Regions from separate parts of the Streptomyces sp. NPDC058326 genome, predicted to be linked through region 1. Evidence: riboswitches for the same ligand, from Rfam matches in the RefSeq annotation. Region 1 holds a riboswitch; each other region holds the start of a gene.

What was found. Region 1 has a riboswitch for cobalamin ahead of ACFVYX_RS23120 (energy-coupling factor ABC transporter permease). Riboswitches for the same ligand answer to the same signal wherever they lie in the genome.
Region 2: linked by a shared signal. The riboswitch ahead of ACFVYX_RS24195 (ribonucleoside-diphosphate reductase subunit alpha) and the one ahead of ACFVYX_RS23120 (energy-coupling factor ABC transporter permease) in region 1 are both predicted to bind cobalamin.
Region 3: linked by a shared signal. The riboswitch ahead of cobN (cobaltochelatase subunit CobN) and the one ahead of ACFVYX_RS23120 (energy-coupling factor ABC transporter permease) in region 1 are both predicted to bind cobalamin.

What each region holds. Positions count from the first base shown of each region.
Region 1 covers NZ_JBHVZO010000013.1:17,414-22,819, forward strand. Annotated here, with positions in the region: gene dhaK (dihydroxyacetone kinase subunit DhaK) at 1-727, shown strand, start outside; gene dhaL (dihydroxyacetone kinase subunit DhaL) at 754-1,374, shown strand; gene ACFVYX_RS23115 (PTS-dependent dihydroxyacetone kinase phosphotransferase subunit DhaM) at 1,371-1,811, shown strand; cobalamin riboswitch at 1,984-2,218, shown strand; gene ACFVYX_RS23120 (energy-coupling factor ABC transporter permease) at 2,247-2,945, shown strand; gene ACFVYX_RS23125 (energy-coupling factor ABC transporter substrate-binding protein) at 2,942-3,439, shown strand; gene cbiQ (cobalt ECF transporter T component CbiQ) at 3,446-4,195, shown strand; gene ACFVYX_RS23135 (energy-coupling factor ABC transporter ATP-binding protein) at 4,192-5,085, shown strand; gene ACFVYX_RS23140 (FAD-dependent oxidoreductase) at 5,236-5,406, shown strand, end outside.
Region 2 covers NZ_JBHVZO010000014.1:14,709-20,114, reverse strand. Annotated here, with positions in the region: gene ACFVYX_RS24195 (ribonucleoside-diphosphate reductase subunit alpha) at 1-1,697, opposite strand, end outside; cobalamin riboswitch at 1,829-1,995, opposite strand; gene ACFVYX_RS24190 (GNAT family N-acetyltransferase) at 2,017-2,517, opposite strand; gene mctP (monocarboxylate uptake permease MctP) at 2,622-4,253, opposite strand; gene ACFVYX_RS24180 (DUF3311 domain-containing protein) at 4,250-4,462, opposite strand; gene ACFVYX_RS24175 (LuxR C-terminal-related transcriptional regulator) at 4,646-5,406, opposite strand, start outside.
Region 3 covers NZ_JBHVZO010000003.1:307,059-312,464, forward strand. Annotated here, with positions in the region: gene ACFVYX_RS06990 (precorrin-2 C(20)-methyltransferase) at 1-544, opposite strand, end outside; gene ACFVYX_RS06995 (precorrin-8X methylmutase) at 541-1,194, opposite strand; gene ACFVYX_RS07000 (cobalamin biosynthesis protein CobG) at 1,191-2,483, opposite strand; cobalamin riboswitch at 2,562-2,695, shown strand; gene cobN (cobaltochelatase subunit CobN) at 2,773-5,406, shown strand, end outside.

The sequences.
Region 1 (5,406 bases):
CGCGGCTGCCGTCGACAGCGGGGCCGGTGTGCTGTTCGTCGTCAAGAACTACACCGGGGACGTGCTCAACTTCGAGATGGCGGCGGAGCTCGCCGAGGACGAGGGCATCCAGGTCGCCAAGGTCCTCGTCGACGACGACGTCGCCGTCACGGACAGCCTGTACACGGCGGGCCGGCGTGGGACCGGCGGCACGCTCTTCGTGGAGAAGATCGCGGGCGCCGCCGCCGAGGAGGGTGCGTCCCTGGAGCGGGTGGAGGCCATCGCCCGCCGGGTCAACGAACGCTCCCGGTCCTTCGGCGTGGCCCTGAGCGCCTGCACCACCCCCGCGAAGGGCAGCCCCACATTCGATCTCCCCGCGGGCGAACTGGAGTTGGGCATCGGCATCCACGGCGAACCGGGCCGCGAGCGGCGGCCGATGATGACCTCCCGGGAGATCGCGGACTTCGCCGTCCACGCCGTCGTCGAGGACCTGCGCCCGTCCGGGCCCGTGATCGCGCTGGTGAACGGCATGGGTGCCACTCCCCTCCTCGAACTGTACGGATTCAACGCGGAGGTGCAGCGCGTGCTCGGCGAGCGGCGGGTGCCGGTGGCCCGTACCCTCGTCGGGAACTACGTGACCTCGCTCGACATGGCCGGCTGCTCGGTGACGCTGTGCGAGGTGGACGAGGAGCTCCTCCGCCTGTGGGACGCGCCCGTACAGACGCCCGCGCTGCGCTGGGGCCGGTGAGACGAGGGATGGGAGAGGGGACCGGCATGACGGAGACCTTCGGCGCGGACTTCCTGGTGCGCTGGCTCGCCGCGGTGGCCGGGGCCGTCGACCGTGAGGCGGACCGGCTCACCGAGCTGGACTCGGCCATCGGCGACGCCGACCACGGCACGAACCTGAGGCGGGGGTTCACCGCCGTCACGGAGACCCTCGCCAAGGAGCCGCCCGCGACACCCGGTGCGGTGCTCACCACCGCCGGACGGCAGCTGATCTCCACCGTGGGCGGCGCGTCGGGACCGCTGTACGGCACACTGCTGCGCCGTACCGGCAAGACCCTCGGCGACGTCGAGCGGATCACCAGGGAGCAGCTGGCCGAGGCCCTCGGTTCCGGTGTGTCCGCGGTGTCTCAGCTGGGCGGCGCGCAGGTGGGGGACAAGACGATGCTGGACGCGCTCGTTCCGGCCGTGGAGGGCCTGCGGGCCTCGTTCGGGGCGGGCCGCGCCGCCGCCGGGGAGGGCGCCCTCGCGACCGTACCCCTGCGGGCGCGCAAGGGCAGGGCCAGCTATCTGGGCGAGCGGTCCGTGGGGCACCAGGATCCGGGGGCCGCCTCATCGGCGCTGCTGTTCGCCGCGCTCGACGAGACCGCGCGTACGGAGGGAGCGTCATGAGCGCGGCCGCCGGGGGCGCGGCGGCCCCCGGGGGCTCCGCGCCCGTCGGCATCGTGCTCGTCTCGCACAGTGCCGCCGTCGCGACCGCCGTGACCGAGCTGGCCCGCGGGCTCGCCGGCGGCGGTGACCTGGCGCCGATCGCCCCCGCCGGCGGGACCCCGGACGGTGGCCTGGGGACGAGTTCCGAGCTGATCCGCCAGGCGGCGAAGGCCGTGGACCGGGGCGCCGGAGTGGCGATCCTGGTCGACCTGGGGAGCGCCGTGCTCACCGTGAAGGCGCTGCTCGCCGAGGGCGACGAGCTGCCCGAGGACTCACGGCTCCTGGACGCGCCGTTCGTTGAGGGCGCGGTCGCCGCCCTGGTCACGGCGAGCGCGGGCGGGGACCTCGGCGCGGTGGCGGCTGCGGCGTCGGAGGCGTACGCCTACCGGAAGGAGTGACCACGGGGGGGGCGCACGCCCGGCGGTGAGGAGCGGCTTCCCGAGGCGTGCGCCGGCGGGAGAGGGACCGCGCAGGGCGCACGCCCGGCCGCCGGGAGCGGCCGCGCGGAGCGCGTGCGCGCCGCGCTCAGGAACTGCGGTGCAGTGAGCGAGAAGTCACACCGGGTGGCGACCGTGTTGTGATGCACCTGGTCAACGCACTAGTGTCACAGCGCCTTGGTGTACGGGAAACCGGTGCAGTACCGGTGCGGCCCTCGCCACTGTGATCGGGATGTCCGGCTCCACCCCCGCGGGGAACTCCCCCGGGGAAGCCACTGGACCGCGACGGGAGACCGTCGTGGTGTGGGAAGGCGGAGCCGGACGTATGACCGTCAGCCAGGAGACCGGCCAGGGTGCGTTGTCCATCCACGAGGTGCTGGAGAGGGTCTCCCAACCATGCATATAGCCGAGGGGTATCTGCCCCCTGTGCACGCGGCCGCCTGGGGCGTCGCGTCCGCGCCGTTCGTCGTCCACGGGGTCCGCGCGCTGACCCGTGAAGTACGGTCGAACCCCGAGTCCACCCTTCTGCTCGGCGCCTCCGGCGCCTTCACCTTCGTCCTCTCGGCGCTCAAGCTGCCGTCCGTGACGGGTAGTTGCTCGCATCCGACCGGTACCGGTCTGGGTGCGATCCTGTTCCGGCCGCCGATCATGGCGGTCCTCGGGACGATCACACTCCTCTTCCAGGCCCTGCTGCTCGCCCACGGCGGGCTGACCACGCTCGGCGCGAACGTCTTCTCGATGGCGATCGTCGGCCCCTGGGCCGGCTACGGGACGTACCTGCTGCTGCGCCGGTCCGGTGCGCCCCTGATGGTCGCCGTCTTCTCCGGGGCGTTCGTCGCCGACCTGTCCACGTACTGCGTGACCAGCGTGCAGCTGGCGCTCGCCTTCCCCGACCCGGGGAGCGGTGTGGCCGGCGCGCTCGCCAAGTTCGGGGGGATCTTCGCGTTGACGCAGATCCCTCTGGCCGTGAGCGAGGGTCTGCTGACCGTGCTCGTGATGCGGCTGTTGACGCAGTCCAGCAAGGGCGAACTGACCCGGCTCGGCGTCCTCGGTGGACGCCCGGCGGCGCGACGCGAGGAGGCGACCGCGCGATGAGCCGGAACGCGAAGATCAACGCCCTGCTGCTGTTCGTCGTCGCGGCGCTTGCGGTACTGCCGCTGGCGCTGGGGCTCGGGGACCACAAGGAGGAGCCGTTCGCGGGGGCGGACGCGGAGGCGGAGACCGCGATCACGGAGCTCCGGCCGGACTACGAACCGTGGTTCAGCCCCCTGTACGAGCCGCCGTCCGGGGAGATCGAGTCCGCGCTGTTCTCCCTCCAGGCGGCGCTGGGCGCGGGCGTCCTCGCGTACTACTTCGGGCTGCGGCGAGGCCGCAGGCAGGGGGCGGCGCGGGCGGAGGCCGCGCGGGGCGCCGGAGAGGGTGAGGTCTCCGCCGGACGCGTGGAGGGTGGCCGGAGCACGGCCCCGGGCAACCCCGACGGTCAGAGCGCGGCCCCGGGCGTCCCCGACGGTCAGGGCATGGGGAGCGGCGCCAAGGGCGGGGGCGTGGGCGGCTCCGGGGGCGCGGGCGTCGACGGACGGGACGCGTAGCCACCGATGCTGCCGATCGACGCGGCGGCGCACAGCAGTCGCTGGCGCCGCCGTCACCCCGCCGAGAAGGCGCTGCTCGGCTTCGGTCTGACCCTCTGCGCGGTCTCCCTGCCACCGTGGCCGGGCGCGCCGCTCGTGGCAGCCGCCACGCTCGGTGTGCTGCTCGGTCCGGCCGGTGTGCCGGGCCGGGCGCTGTGGCGGGCGTTCCGCGTTCCCCTCGCGTTCTGTGTGACGGGCGCGATTCCGCTGCTCCTGGAGGTGGGCGGCGACCGTGGTCCTGTCGCGCCGGCCGCCGGGGGTCCGGTGCAGGCGGTCGAGCTGCTCCTGCGGACGGCGTCGGCCTCGCTCGGGGTGCTGCTGTTCGCGTTCACCACGCCGGTCTCCGATGTCCTGCCCCGGCTGGTCCGCGCGGGGGTGCCGGCGCCGGTGGTGGATGTCGCGCTCGTGATGTACCGGATCATCTTCCTGCTGCTCGACGCGCTGTCCAAGATCCGGCAGGCGCAGGCGGCACGGCTCGGGCACACCACCCGGGCCGCGACCTGGCGTTCGCTCGCCGGTCTCGGCGCGACCACGTTCGTGCGGGCCTTCGACCGGGCGCAGCGCCTGCAGTCGGGGCTCGCGGGGCGGGGGTACGACGGGACGCTGCGGGTTCTGGTGCCCGCGTGCGCGCTCTCCCGCCGGTTCCTCGCCGCGACGGGCGTGCTGCTCGCGGGCCTCGTCGCCCTCACCCTCGTACTGGAAAGGTTCCTGCCGTGACGTCTACGACGCCTCCGCCCTCCGCGCTCCCCGTCGTGGAGCTGGTGAACGCGGGCTTCGCCTACGAGGACGGGCCCGCGGTCCTGTCGGGCGTGGACTTCTCGGTGGCGGAGGGGCGCGCGGTCGCGTTGCTCGGCCGCAACGGCAGCGGCAAGACGACGCTGCTGCGGCTGCTGAGCGGCGGGCTCCGGTGCGGGAGCGGGTCGCTGCTCCTGGACGGGGCCGAGGTGGCGTACGACCGGAAGGGGCTGACCCGGCTGCGGACCATCGTGCAGCTGGTGACGCAGGATCCGGACGACCAGCTGTTCGCCGCCTCGGTGGCCCAGGACGTCTCGTTCGGTCCGATGAACCTGGGGCTGCCGGAGGAGGAGGTACGGCTGCGGGTGGCGGAGGCACTGGAGGCGCTGGACATCACGGCGCTCGCGGACCGGCCGACGCATCTGCTGTCCTACGGGCAGCGGAAGCGGGCCGCGATAGCGGGCGCGGTGGCGATGCGGCCCCGGGTGCTGATCATGGACGAGCCGACGGCCGGGCTCGACCCGCACGGGCAGGAACGGCTGCTGGACGCGCTCCGGCGGCTCCGGGAGACCGGTACGACGGTGCTCATGGCGACGCACGACGTGGATCTGGCGCTGCGCTGGGCGGACGAGGCGGCGGTACTGTCCCCCGCCGGGCTGCGCACGGGCCCGGTGGCCGAGCTGCTCGGCGACGACGCGCTGCTCGACGCGGCCCGGCTGCGGCGTCCCTGGGGCACGGCCGTGGCCCGGCTGCTCCGGACGCGGGGTCTGCTCCCGGCCGGCGCGCCGGAGCCGCGGACGCCGGAGGACCTGGACGCGTGGATGGGGGCGAGGGTGGAGACGGAGGCGAAGGAAAGCAGCGCCTCGGCCTGAGCGGCTCTCTTCCCCGGGCTTCGGGCCCCGGACGGCGGCGTTCGTTACCGAGTAGTAGACATCACGCCCCAGATCTTCTGCAACTAGTTGCACAACGGGAGGGGGTCCCCTACAACTGAGGGCGACGATCCTGCGCGAGGAGGCGCCCGCATGACCCCGTACCCCCATCTGCTGAGCCCGCTCGACCTCGGGTTCACCACCCTGCCCAACCGGGTGATCATGGGGTCGATGCACGTCGGCCTCGAAGAGACCGAGCACGGTTTCGAGCGTATGGCGGCCTTCTACGCCGAGCGCGCCCGCGGCGGCGTCGGCCTCATCGTC
Region 2 (5,406 bases), on a different contig from region 1:
TTGTCCCAGGCGGGCAGCGGGCCGTTGCGCTCGGCGAGGTCGGCCGAGGCCTCGTAGGCCGCCAGCATGATGCGCTCGGCGATCCTCGTCGACAGGGCGCGGGCCTCCGCCGAGTCGAACGGCAGCTTCAGCTGGAAGAAGACGTCCTGGAGCCCCATCGCGCCCAGGCCCACCGGCCGCCAGCGGGCGTTGGAGCGGCCCGCCTGCTCGGTCGGGTAGAAGTTGATGTCGACGACCCGGTCGAGGAAGGTGACGGCCGTGCGGACGGTCGCGTCGAGGCGCTCCCAGTCGATGTCCTGGGTCGCGGCGTCCACGAACGAGCCGAGGTTGACCGAGCCCAGGTTGCAGACGGCCGTCTCGCCGTCGTTGGTGACCTCGATGATCTCGGTGCAGAGGTTCGAGGAGTGGACGACGGTGCCGGGCTCGGCGGTCTGGTTGGCCGTCCGGTTCGAGGCGTCCTTGAAGGTCATCCAGCCGTTGCCGGTCTGGGCCAGGGTCCGCATCATGCGGCCGTACAGGTCGCGGGCCGGCATCGTCTTGCGGGCCAGGCCCCGGGATTCGGCGGCGCGGTAGGCGGCGTCGAACTCCTCGCCCCACAGGTCGACGAGCTCGGGCACGTCCGCGGGGGAGAACAGCGACCAGTCGGCGTCGGCGTTCACCCGGCGCATGAACTCGTCCGGGATCCAGTGCGCCAGGTTCAGGTTGTGCGTACGGCGCTGGTCCTCGCCGGTGTTGTCGCGGAGCTCCAGGAACTCCTCGATGTCCGCGTGCCAGGTCTCCAGGTAGACGGCGGCGGCGCCCTTGCGGCGGCCGCCCTGGTTCACGGCGGCGACGGAGGCGTCGAGGGTCTTCAGGAACGGCACGATGCCGTTGGAGTGCCCGTTGGTGCCGCGGATCAGCGAACCGCGGGCCCGGATGCGGGAGTACGAGAGGCCGATGCCGCCCGCGTGCTTGGAGAGGCGCGCCACCTGGTGGTAGCGGTCGTAGATGGAGTCCAGCTCGTCCTGCGGGGAGTCCAGGAGGTAGCAGGAGGACATCTGCGGGTGGCGGGTGCCGGAGTTGAAGAGCGTGGGGGAGGACGGGAGGTAGTCCAGGCGGCTCATCAGGCCGTACAGCGCGGTCACTTCGTCGAGCGCGCGGGCCGAGTCGTCCTCGGCCAGACCGCAGGCGACGCGCAGCATGAAGTGCTGCGGGGTCTCGATGACCTTGCGGGTGATCGGGTGGCGCAGCAGGTAGCGGGAGTAGAGGGTGCGCAGGCCGAAGTAGCCGAAGCGGTCGTCGGCGGCCGTGTCCACGGTCGCGTCGAGCCGGTTCGCGTGCAGTGCGACGAACTCGGCGGTGCGGTCGGCGATCAGACCCTCACGGTGACCGACGGCGACGGAGGCGGAGAAGGAGAACGCGCCCTGGCCGGCCGCCTCGTCGGCGATGGTGATCGTCAGGAGCCGGGCCGCGAGCCGGGAGTAGGCCGGGTCCTCCGCGATCAGGCCCGCGGCCGCCTCGGTGGCCAGCTCGCGCAGCTCCGCCTCGTCCGACGCGGCGCTGCGGCCGCGGAGCGCGGCGGCGGCGACCTTGCCGGGGTCGGTGTCGGGGAGATCGGCGGTGAGGTCGGTCAGGGTCCGCAGCAGTACGGTCCCGGGTCCGTCGCTCTCGACCGCGGAAACCTCGGCGGAAGCCGGATCGGCGGGCGCGATGGTCACGTGGGGGCTCTCCCTCGCTCGGCTCGGGGCCGCGGCGGGGGAAGGCGGGCATGCGTGCGTCCGTAACGTCGGACGCGACGCTTCCACCGGCCCACTCCGCGAGGCCCGGACGTCAGTGGCACCCGGAACGGTCGGACCGGGTGCGCTGCGGCAGGTGCTCGGACTCACCTCGTACGGACGGGTCGTATCCGTAGGAAGCACACCGTTGCGGGACAGTTCCGGATTCGCGCCGGATTCCCCTGCGTCGACAGCGAGCATGAGCATACATGTGGGGGGCACCGCTCGCGGCACCCCCCACATGTTGTGTGTCGCCCTCGGCTCAGAACTCCAGGGCGTAGGTGCGCAGCGAGTGGCCGGGGATCGGTTCCCAGTCCCGGTGGGGGGTGCGGACGAAGCCGAGGCGGTCGTACATCCGGTGCGCGGCGACCATCGTCGCGTCCGTGGAGAGCACGAGCCGCTCGCACCCGGGGAGGGCCCGCGCGCGGTCGATACAGGCCCGTACGAGGGCCTCTCCGACGCCCCGGCCGCGGGCCTCGCGGGTGACGGCGAGCATCCGGAACTCGGCCTCGCCGTCGACCGCGATGTCCGCCCAGGTGGTGTTGCCGGTGGCGAAGGTCACCCCGCCGAGGAGTCGTCCCTCGGCGTCCTCGGCGATGAGCACCTCGCTCTCGCGGGCCCGGCGCGCGGTGTCCCGGAGCACCTCCAGGTAGGAGTCCTGGGCCCCGTACTTCAGCAGCCCGTCGTTCAGATAGGTGCCCGCGGTGAGTTCGCCGAGGGCCTCGTACTCCTCGGGCCGTACCGCCCTGATCGTGAAGTCCATGAGGAAAGTGTGCCCGGCGGGGGACGCGAAGGGGCCCGGGGTCTCCTGGTGGAGAGCCCGGGCCCGTGTGTTGGGGGCCGGCCGCGTGCGGCCGTACCGTCGGGTCAGTGCGTCTGGGCGCCGACCTTCGGGAGTTCGGTCTGCACGCCGGCGTCACCGGCGTCCGCCGTGTAGTCGGACGGGGAGGTCTCGTCGACGCCCTCGGGGGCCTTGACGGCCTTGAGGACGAAGGTGAGGACGACCGTGACGACGAGGTTCAGGACGAAGGCGGTGAGGCCGATGTAGCCGATCTCGCCGATGCCCGGGATCTCGGCGGAGGAGCCGCCGAAGTGCTTCTGGGTCGGGCTGGCGACACCGTAGGCGGCGACCGTGCCGTAGACCATGCCGACGGCCCAGCCGGCGAGCAGCGCCCAGCGGTGGAACCAGCGGGTGAAGAGACCGCCGACGAGGGCCGGGAAGGTCTGCAGGATCCAGATGCCGCCGAGCAGCTGGAAGTTGATCGCGACCGTCTTGTCCATGGTGAGGACGAAGGCGAGCGCGCCGACCTTCACCAGGAGCGAGACGATCTTGGAGACCTTGGTCTCCTGCGCCGGGGTCGCGTCCTTCTTGATGAAGTCCTTGTAGATGTTGCGGGTGAAGAGGTTGGCCGCGGCGATCGACATGATCGCGGCCGGGACGAGCGCGCCGATGCCGATCGCGGCGAACGCGACGCCCGCGAACCAGTCCGGGAACATCGTCTCGAAGAGCTGCGGGATGGCGAGCTGGCCGTTCTTCACCTGGATGCCGGCGGCGATCGCCATGAAACCGAGCAGCGCGAGCAGGCCCAGCATCAGGGAGTACAGCGGCAGGATCGTGGTGTTGCGGCGGATGACCTCGCGGCTCCGGGACGACAGGGTCGCCGTGATGGAGTGCGGGTACATGAAGAGCGCGAGCGCCGAGCCGAGGGCGAGGGTCGCGTACGTCCACTGGCCGGCCTCACCGGGGACGAGCGAGCCGCGCGGCTTGTCGGTGGCCGGGTTGGTCTGCGCGTACGCCTCGCCCGCCTTGGCGAAGATCTCGTCGAAGCCGCCCAGCTTGATCGGGATGTAGATGATCGCCACCGCGATGACGATGTAGATCAGGGTGTCCTTGACGAAGGCGATGAGCGCGGGGGCGCGGAGGCCCGAGGAGTACGTGTACGCCGCGAGGACGCCGAAGGCGATGAGCAGCGGCAGGTCCTTGATGAACCAGTGGGTGGTCTCGCCGCCGCCGACGCCCATCACGTCCAGGACGGCCTGGATGCCGACGAGCTGGAGCGCGATGTACGGCATGGTGGCGAGGATGCCGGTGACCGCCACCGCGAGCGAGAGGCCCTTGGAGCCGAAGCGGCCGCGCACGAAGTCCGAGGTGGTGACGTATCCGTGCTTGTGCGAGACCGACCAGAGGCGCGGCAGGAAGGTGAAGATCAGCGGGTAGACCAGGATCGTGTACGGCACGGCGAAGAAGCCGGCCGCGCCCGCCGCGTAGATGGCCGCCGGGACGGCGACGAAGGTGTACGCGGTGTAGAGGTCGCCGCCGAGCAGGAACCAGGTCACCCAGGTGCCGAACGACCGGCCGCCGAGGCCCCATTCGTCGAGGCTGTTCTCGTTCTCGGCCTTGCGCCAGCGCGAGGCGAGGAAGCCCATGACCGTGACGGCCAGGAAGAAGAAGATGAAGACGGCGAGTGCGACGCCGTTGACTCCGGTCACGTCCTTCATCGCGCGTCACCTCCCTTGCGGGCGCGCTGGTCGCTCTTCCACAGCTGGTAGGCGACCATGGTGAGCACGGTGGAGATCAGCACCCAGAGCATCTGGTACCAGTAGAAGAACGGGATGCCGGCGAAGAACGGTTCGGTCTTCGCGTAGGAGCTCACCCAGAGCATCGCCACGAACGGGGCGAACAGACAGAGTCCGATCACCACCCGCATGGGTGTGATGGTGGGGTGTTTCCTTTGTGTCGAATCCGGCGTGTCTGTCGCATCTGGCATGGCGATTCCCGTCCCCTCGCTGATCACCTTGTAATGGTGGGGAAATCTAGGGGACGGCTCCGCTCCATGGAACCCCTGTCCGTATAACGGAAGTGACTCGTGGGAACGCTCCCCCTCGCGGGGTCAGAGCCAGCCCTCCTTGGTGGCCCGTACGCCCGCCTCGAAACGGCTGCGCGCCCCGAGCCGGTTCATCAGCTCCGAGCTCATCCGGCGCACGGTCCGCAGGGAGATCCCGAGCCGACGGGCGGCGATGTCGTCCGTGCAGCCGATGCCGAGCAGCATGAGCAACTCCCGCTCCTGCGGGGAGAGGTCGTGCTCGTCGCGGCGGGGGGTCTCGCCGAACGGGGTTCCGGTGTCCCACAGGCGGTCGAAGAGCACCATGAGCGCGTGGACGAGGCCGGGGCTGCGGACTTCGAGAGCGCCCGCGCGCCCGTCCTCCGGGTCGACGGGGACGAGCGCGGCCTCACGGTCGACGATCACCATGAGCATGGGCACGACGGGCACGGTCCGTGCCTCGCCGCCGAGTTCGCAGTACCAGCGGACGTACTCGACGGTCGGCGGGTCGTTGCGGAAGCTCTCCTGGTAGATCGACCTGATCCGCACGCCGCGTTCCAGGGCGAGCTGGTCGAGCGGCTGGCTCGCGTCCATCGTGTCGGGGAGCTGAGCGCCGCCCGGCAGGAGCGAGAGGCATTCGGTGCGGGCGTTCGCGGCCAGGTCCTCCAGGCGTTCACGGACGTTGTCGAGGCCCACCACCCGGTGCACCACGTCGTGCCGCGCCGCGCCGTCGCTCCGGTCGGTGTACGTGGCGAGGATGTCGGCCACCGCCCGCTCGGCTCGCTCGACCTGGCGCCGGCGACGGCTCAGCTCGGCCTCGGCCCGGGAGA
Region 3 (5,406 bases), on a different contig from region 1:
GCTCGTCCTCCGGCAGGGTGCCGGGGATGATCGTGAGGACCTCCTCCGCCTCGCAGAGCGGCTCGCCGAGGCGGGCGGCGGCGGCGCTGACCGAGGTGACACCGGGGATGACGGTCGTGTCGTAGCGGTGCGCGAGCCGCTTGTGCATGTGCTGGTACGAGCCGTAGAACAGCGGGTCGCCCTCGGCGAGGACGGCGACCGTGCGGCCCGCGTCGAGGTGCGCGGCGAGGCGGGCCGAGGCCTCCTCGTAGAAGTCGTCGAGGGCGCCCCGGTAGCCGCCGGGGTGGTCCGTGGTCTCCACCGTGAGCGGGTACATCAGCCGCTCCTCGATGTGGTCCTCGCGGAGGTGCTCGGCGGCGATCGAGCGGGCGATGGAGCGGCCGTGGCGGGCCGAGTGGTACGCGATCACGTCGGCGCCGGCGATGGCCTTCACGGCCGCCACCGTCATCAGGTCCGGGTCGCCGGGGCCGAGGCCGACCCCGTACAGCTTGCCGGGCCCGGACCCGGTCGTGGTGTCGTTCGCGGTGCCGGTCACGGTGCTCATGCCTGGATCTCCGCTTCGTGAGCGATCGCGTTGATCGCGGCGGCCGTCATCGCGCTGCCGCCGCGACGGCCCCGTACGACGAGGTACTCGAGGCCCAGCTCCTGGGCGGCGAGGGCGTCCTTGGACTCGGCGGCGCCGATGAAGCCGACCGGTATGCCGAGGACGGCGGCGGGCTTCCCGGCCCCCTTCGCGACCATCTCCAGGAGATGGAAGAGGGCGGTGGGCGCGTTGCCGATGGCGACGACGGAGCCTTCGAGGCGGTCCCGCCACAGTTCGAGGGCGGCGGCGGAGCGGGTCGTGCCGAGTTCTGCGGCGAGCCCGGGCACGGACGGGTCGGAGAGCGCGCAGAGCACCTCGTTGTCGGCGGGCAGCCGTCGGCGGGTGACGCCGCTCGCGACCATCTGTGCGTCGCAGAGGACCGGCGCACCGGCGCGGAGGGCGGCGCGGGCGCTCGCGACGACCCCGGGGGAGTACGCGAGGTCCTGGACGAGGTCGGTCATGCCGCAGGCGTGGATCATCCGGACCGCCACCTGGGCGACGTCGGCGGGCAGGCCCGCGAGATCCGCTTCGGCGCGGATCGTGGCAAAGGACTGACGGTAGATCTCCGTCCCGTCCTTCTCGTAGTCGAACATGGTGTCGCTCTCGCTCATCTCGTGTGGGGCGGTGGGGTCGTGTGGGTCGACGGGCCGCGAGCCGCCGCGACCGCTGCGGACAGGGAGGTGCGGGGGGTGGGGACGCCGTCCACCAGATAGGTGTCGTCGCCGGTGGCGAGGACCTCGATCCAGCGGCCGTACGGGTGTCCGCAGCCGCGTGCGCACCCGGAGAAGTGCACGGGCAGCGGCCCGGCGGGCGCGGTGAGGGCGTCCGCCCGGACGTCGGCGAGGGACTTGGCGCACCCGGGCCGCCCGGTGCAGGCGGTGACTCCGGCTCCGGGGGCGTCGGGCCGGGTGATCAGCCCGTACGCCTCCAGGGCAGCGAGCCGGGCGGTGGCGGCTTCGGTCCCGGCGGCCGTTTCGGCGACGGCCGCTCCGGAGACGACGACCGCTCCCCGCCACGGTGTCAGCCGGATCTCATGGGCGGGCAGCAGGGCCCGCAGCTGAGCCGAGGTCAGCCGGCCGAGCGGTGCGAGGACGTGCAGGGCGCCGCCGGGCAGGACGCCGGGCGCGGGTGGCGTGGCCGCGGGCAGCGGCGGTACGGGTACGGGCTCGGCCGCGATCCCCGCACGTGCCAGGGCCCCGGCCCAGTCCGGCACATGGCTGTCGGGCAGTTCCCGGGGCCGCCAGGCCCCGTTCCCGGCCGCGTCGGCGGCGTCGAGGAACGTGAGGGAGGCGACGAGGGCGGCCCGTACGGCGTCGGCCGCGGCGAGCCGGAAGACCTGAGGGCCGAGCCACAGGGCGGCGGATCCGTCGGCGCCTGCGATCAACTTCACATCTCCGCCGAGCGTGGCCACGTCCCCTCGCCCGTCGTCCAGGACGAAGAGGAAACGGCCGGAAAGAGCAGCCGCCCGGGGCTCGGCGCACAGGGCGGTGTCCAGCTCGCGTGCCCACAACTGCACGTCCGCGCATCCGAGTCCGTCGAGGCCCGCGGTCGGCGAGGCGACGATGTTGCGGACGCGTTCGTGGGTGGCGGAGGGCAGCAGGCCCGCCGCCGAGAGGAGCGCCGCGAGCTCGCCGCCGCAGTTGTCCGCGAGGCCCCGCAGCTCCGCGTTGCCGCGCGAGGTGATGCTGATCCGCCCGTCGCCGAGGGTCTCCGCCGCGGTCGCGAGCGCCTCGGCCTGATGGAGTGTCAGGCGCCCTGCGGGCAGGCGGAGTCGGGCGAGGCGGCCGTCCTCGGCGGGGTGCAGACGCAGCGCCCCGGGGCAGGCGTCGCCACGGTCCCGTATGCGAGCTTCGCCCGGTTCGGGCGTCGTGGGTGGGGTGGGCGGCATGGCGGCGAGCATACCCACGGGCCACCGGGCGCCCACCGGGTGTGATCAGGCCGACTCGGCGGCCCGCCCCGCCCCTCGGCACCACGATCTAGGATGCAGATCGGCATGGGGTCCCAGGACCCCGGGGAGGAAGCCCGGTGAGACTCCGGCGCGGTCCCGCCACTGTGAGCCCGTCCCGGAAACGGAACGGGTGAGTCAGGAACTCCCTTCCCCAGGCTCTCGGCTTCGCCCGAGCAGGGGAGGCCCCAACCCACACGACCACCCGGGGCGCGGACAACCCCGAGGAAGGCCTGCGCTCGCCATGCTTCTGCTGCTGTCGCACTCCGATACCGACCTGCTCAGCGCCCGCGCGGCCGGCGGCCCCGTGGAGTACCGCTTCGCCAACCCCTCCCGTCTCCCCCTCGCCGAGCTGCCCGGTCTCCTGGACGGCGCCGACCTCGTCGTCGTACGGCTGCTCGGCGGTCTCCGCTCCTGGGAGGACGGCCTGGACGCGGTCCGCGCCGCCGGGAAGCCGGTGGTCGTCCTCAGCGGCGAACAGGCACCCGACGCCCAGCTGATGGAGACGTCCACCGTCCCCGTCGGCGTCGCCACCGAGGCGCACGCCTACCTCGCGCACGGCGGCCCCGCGAACCTGGAGCAGCTGGCCCGCTTCCTCTCCGACACCGTCCTGCTCACCGGCCACGGCTTCGAGGCCCCGGCCGCCGCCCCCACCTGGGGACCCCTGGAGCGCACCCCGAGGAGCACCGAGGGCCCGACGGTCGCCGTGCTCTACTACCGCGCCCACCACATGAGCGGGAACACCGCCTTCGTCGGCACCCTCTGCGACGCGATCGAGGACGCCGGCGCGCGGCCGCTCCCGCTGTACGTGGCGTCCCTGCGCGCCCCCGAGGCCGAACTCCTCGCGGAGCTGCGGGCAGCCGACGCCATCGTCACCACCGTCCTCGCCGCCGGCGGCACCAAGCCCGCCGAGGCGCAGGCCGGCGGCGACGAGGAGGCCTGGGACGCGGGGGCGCTCGCCGCGCTCGACGTGCCGATCCTCCAGGCCCTGTGCCTGACCGGCTCGCGGTCCGCCTGGGAGGAGAACGACGAGGGCCTCTCCCCGCTGGACGCCGCGAGCCAGGTGGCCGTCCCCGAGTTCGACGGCCGGCTCATCACCGTCCCGTTCTCCTTCAAGGAGATCGACGAGGACGGTCTGCCCGCGTACGTGGCCGACGCCGAGCGCGCCGCCCGCGTCGCCGGGATCGCGGTCCGCCACGCGCGCCTGCGGCACATCCCGAACGCCGAGAAGAAGCTGGCGCTCGTCCTCTCCGCGTACCCGACGAAGCACTCCCGCATCGGCAACGCCGTCGGCCTCGACACCCCCGCCTCCGCCGTCTCCCTCCTGCGCCGGCTGATCGCCGAGGGCTACGACTTCGGGCCGGCCGAGGAGCTTCCCGGCCTGGTCTCCGGCGACGGCGACGAGCTGATCTACGCCCTCATCGAGGCCGGCGGCCACGACCAGGACTGGCTGACGGAGGAACAGCTCGCCCGGAACCCGGTCCGCATCCCGGCCGCCGACTACAAGCGCTGGTACGCGACGCTCCCCGAGGAGCTGCGGACCCACGTCGAGGAGCACTGGGGCCCGGCGCCCGGCGAGATGTTCCTCGACCGCTCCCGCAACCCGGAGGGCGACATCGTCCTCGCGGCCCTGCGGCGCGGGAACCTGCTGATCCTCATCCAGCCGCCGCGCGGCTTCGGTGAGAACCCGATCGCGATCTACCACGACCCCGATCTCCCGCCGTCCCACCACTACCTGGCGGCCTACCGCTGGATCGCCGCCCGCGCCGAGGACGGCGGCTTCGGCGCCGACGCCATGGTCCACCTGGGCAAGCACGGCAACCTGGAGTGGCTGCCCGGCAAGAACGCCGGCCTGTCCGCCGCCTGCGGCCCCGACGCGGCACTCGGCGACATCCCGCTGGTCTACCCCTTCCTCGTCAACGACCCGGGCGAGGGCACGCAGGCCAAGCGGCGCGTCCACGCGACCCTCGTCGACCACCTGGTGCCGCCGATGGCCCGCGCCGACTCGTACGGCGACATCGCCCGCCTGGAGCAGCTGCTCGACGAGTACGCGCAGATCTCGTCCATGGACCCGGCGAAGCTGCCCGCGATCCGCGCCCAGATCTGGACGCTGATCCAGGCCGCCAAGCTCGACCACGACCTGGGTCTCCAGGAGCGCCCGGAGGACGACGGCTTCGACGACTTCCTGCTGCACGTCGACGGCTGGCTGTGCGAGGTCAAGGACGCCCAGATCCGCGACGGTCTGCACGTCCTCGGCGGCGCCCCGGAGGGCGAGGCCCGCGTCAACCTGGTCCTCTCCATCCTGCGCGCCCGCCAGATCTGGGGCGGTACGCAGGCGCTGCCGGGCCTGCGCGAGGCGCTCGGCCTCGACGAGTCGGCGGCGACCCGGACGACCGCCGACGAGGCGGAGGCGAAGGCGCGCGAGCTGGTCGAGGCGATGGAGGCCGCCGGCTGGGAGGTGACCGCGGTCGAGACCGTGGCCGCCGCGTACGGCTCCGAGGTGCGGGACGTGCTCCGCTTCGCCTGCGAGCAGGTCGTGCCGCGTCTCGCCGGCACCACCGACGAGCTGACGCACGCCGTGCACGCCCTGAACGGCGGCTTCGTTCCGGCGGGACCGTCGGGTTCGCCCCTGCGCGGCCTGGTCAACGTCCTGCCGACCGGCCGGAACTTCTACTCCGTCGACCCGAAGGCCGTGCCGTCCCGGCTGGCCTGGGAGACCGGGCAGGCGCTCGCCGACTCGCTCCTGGAGCGCTACCGCACCGACAACGGGGAGTGGCCGACGTCCGTCGGGCTCTCCCTGTGGGGCACGAGCGCGATGCGCACCGCCGGCGACGACGTGGCCGAGGCGCTCGCGCTGCTCGGCGTCCGCCCGCTGTGG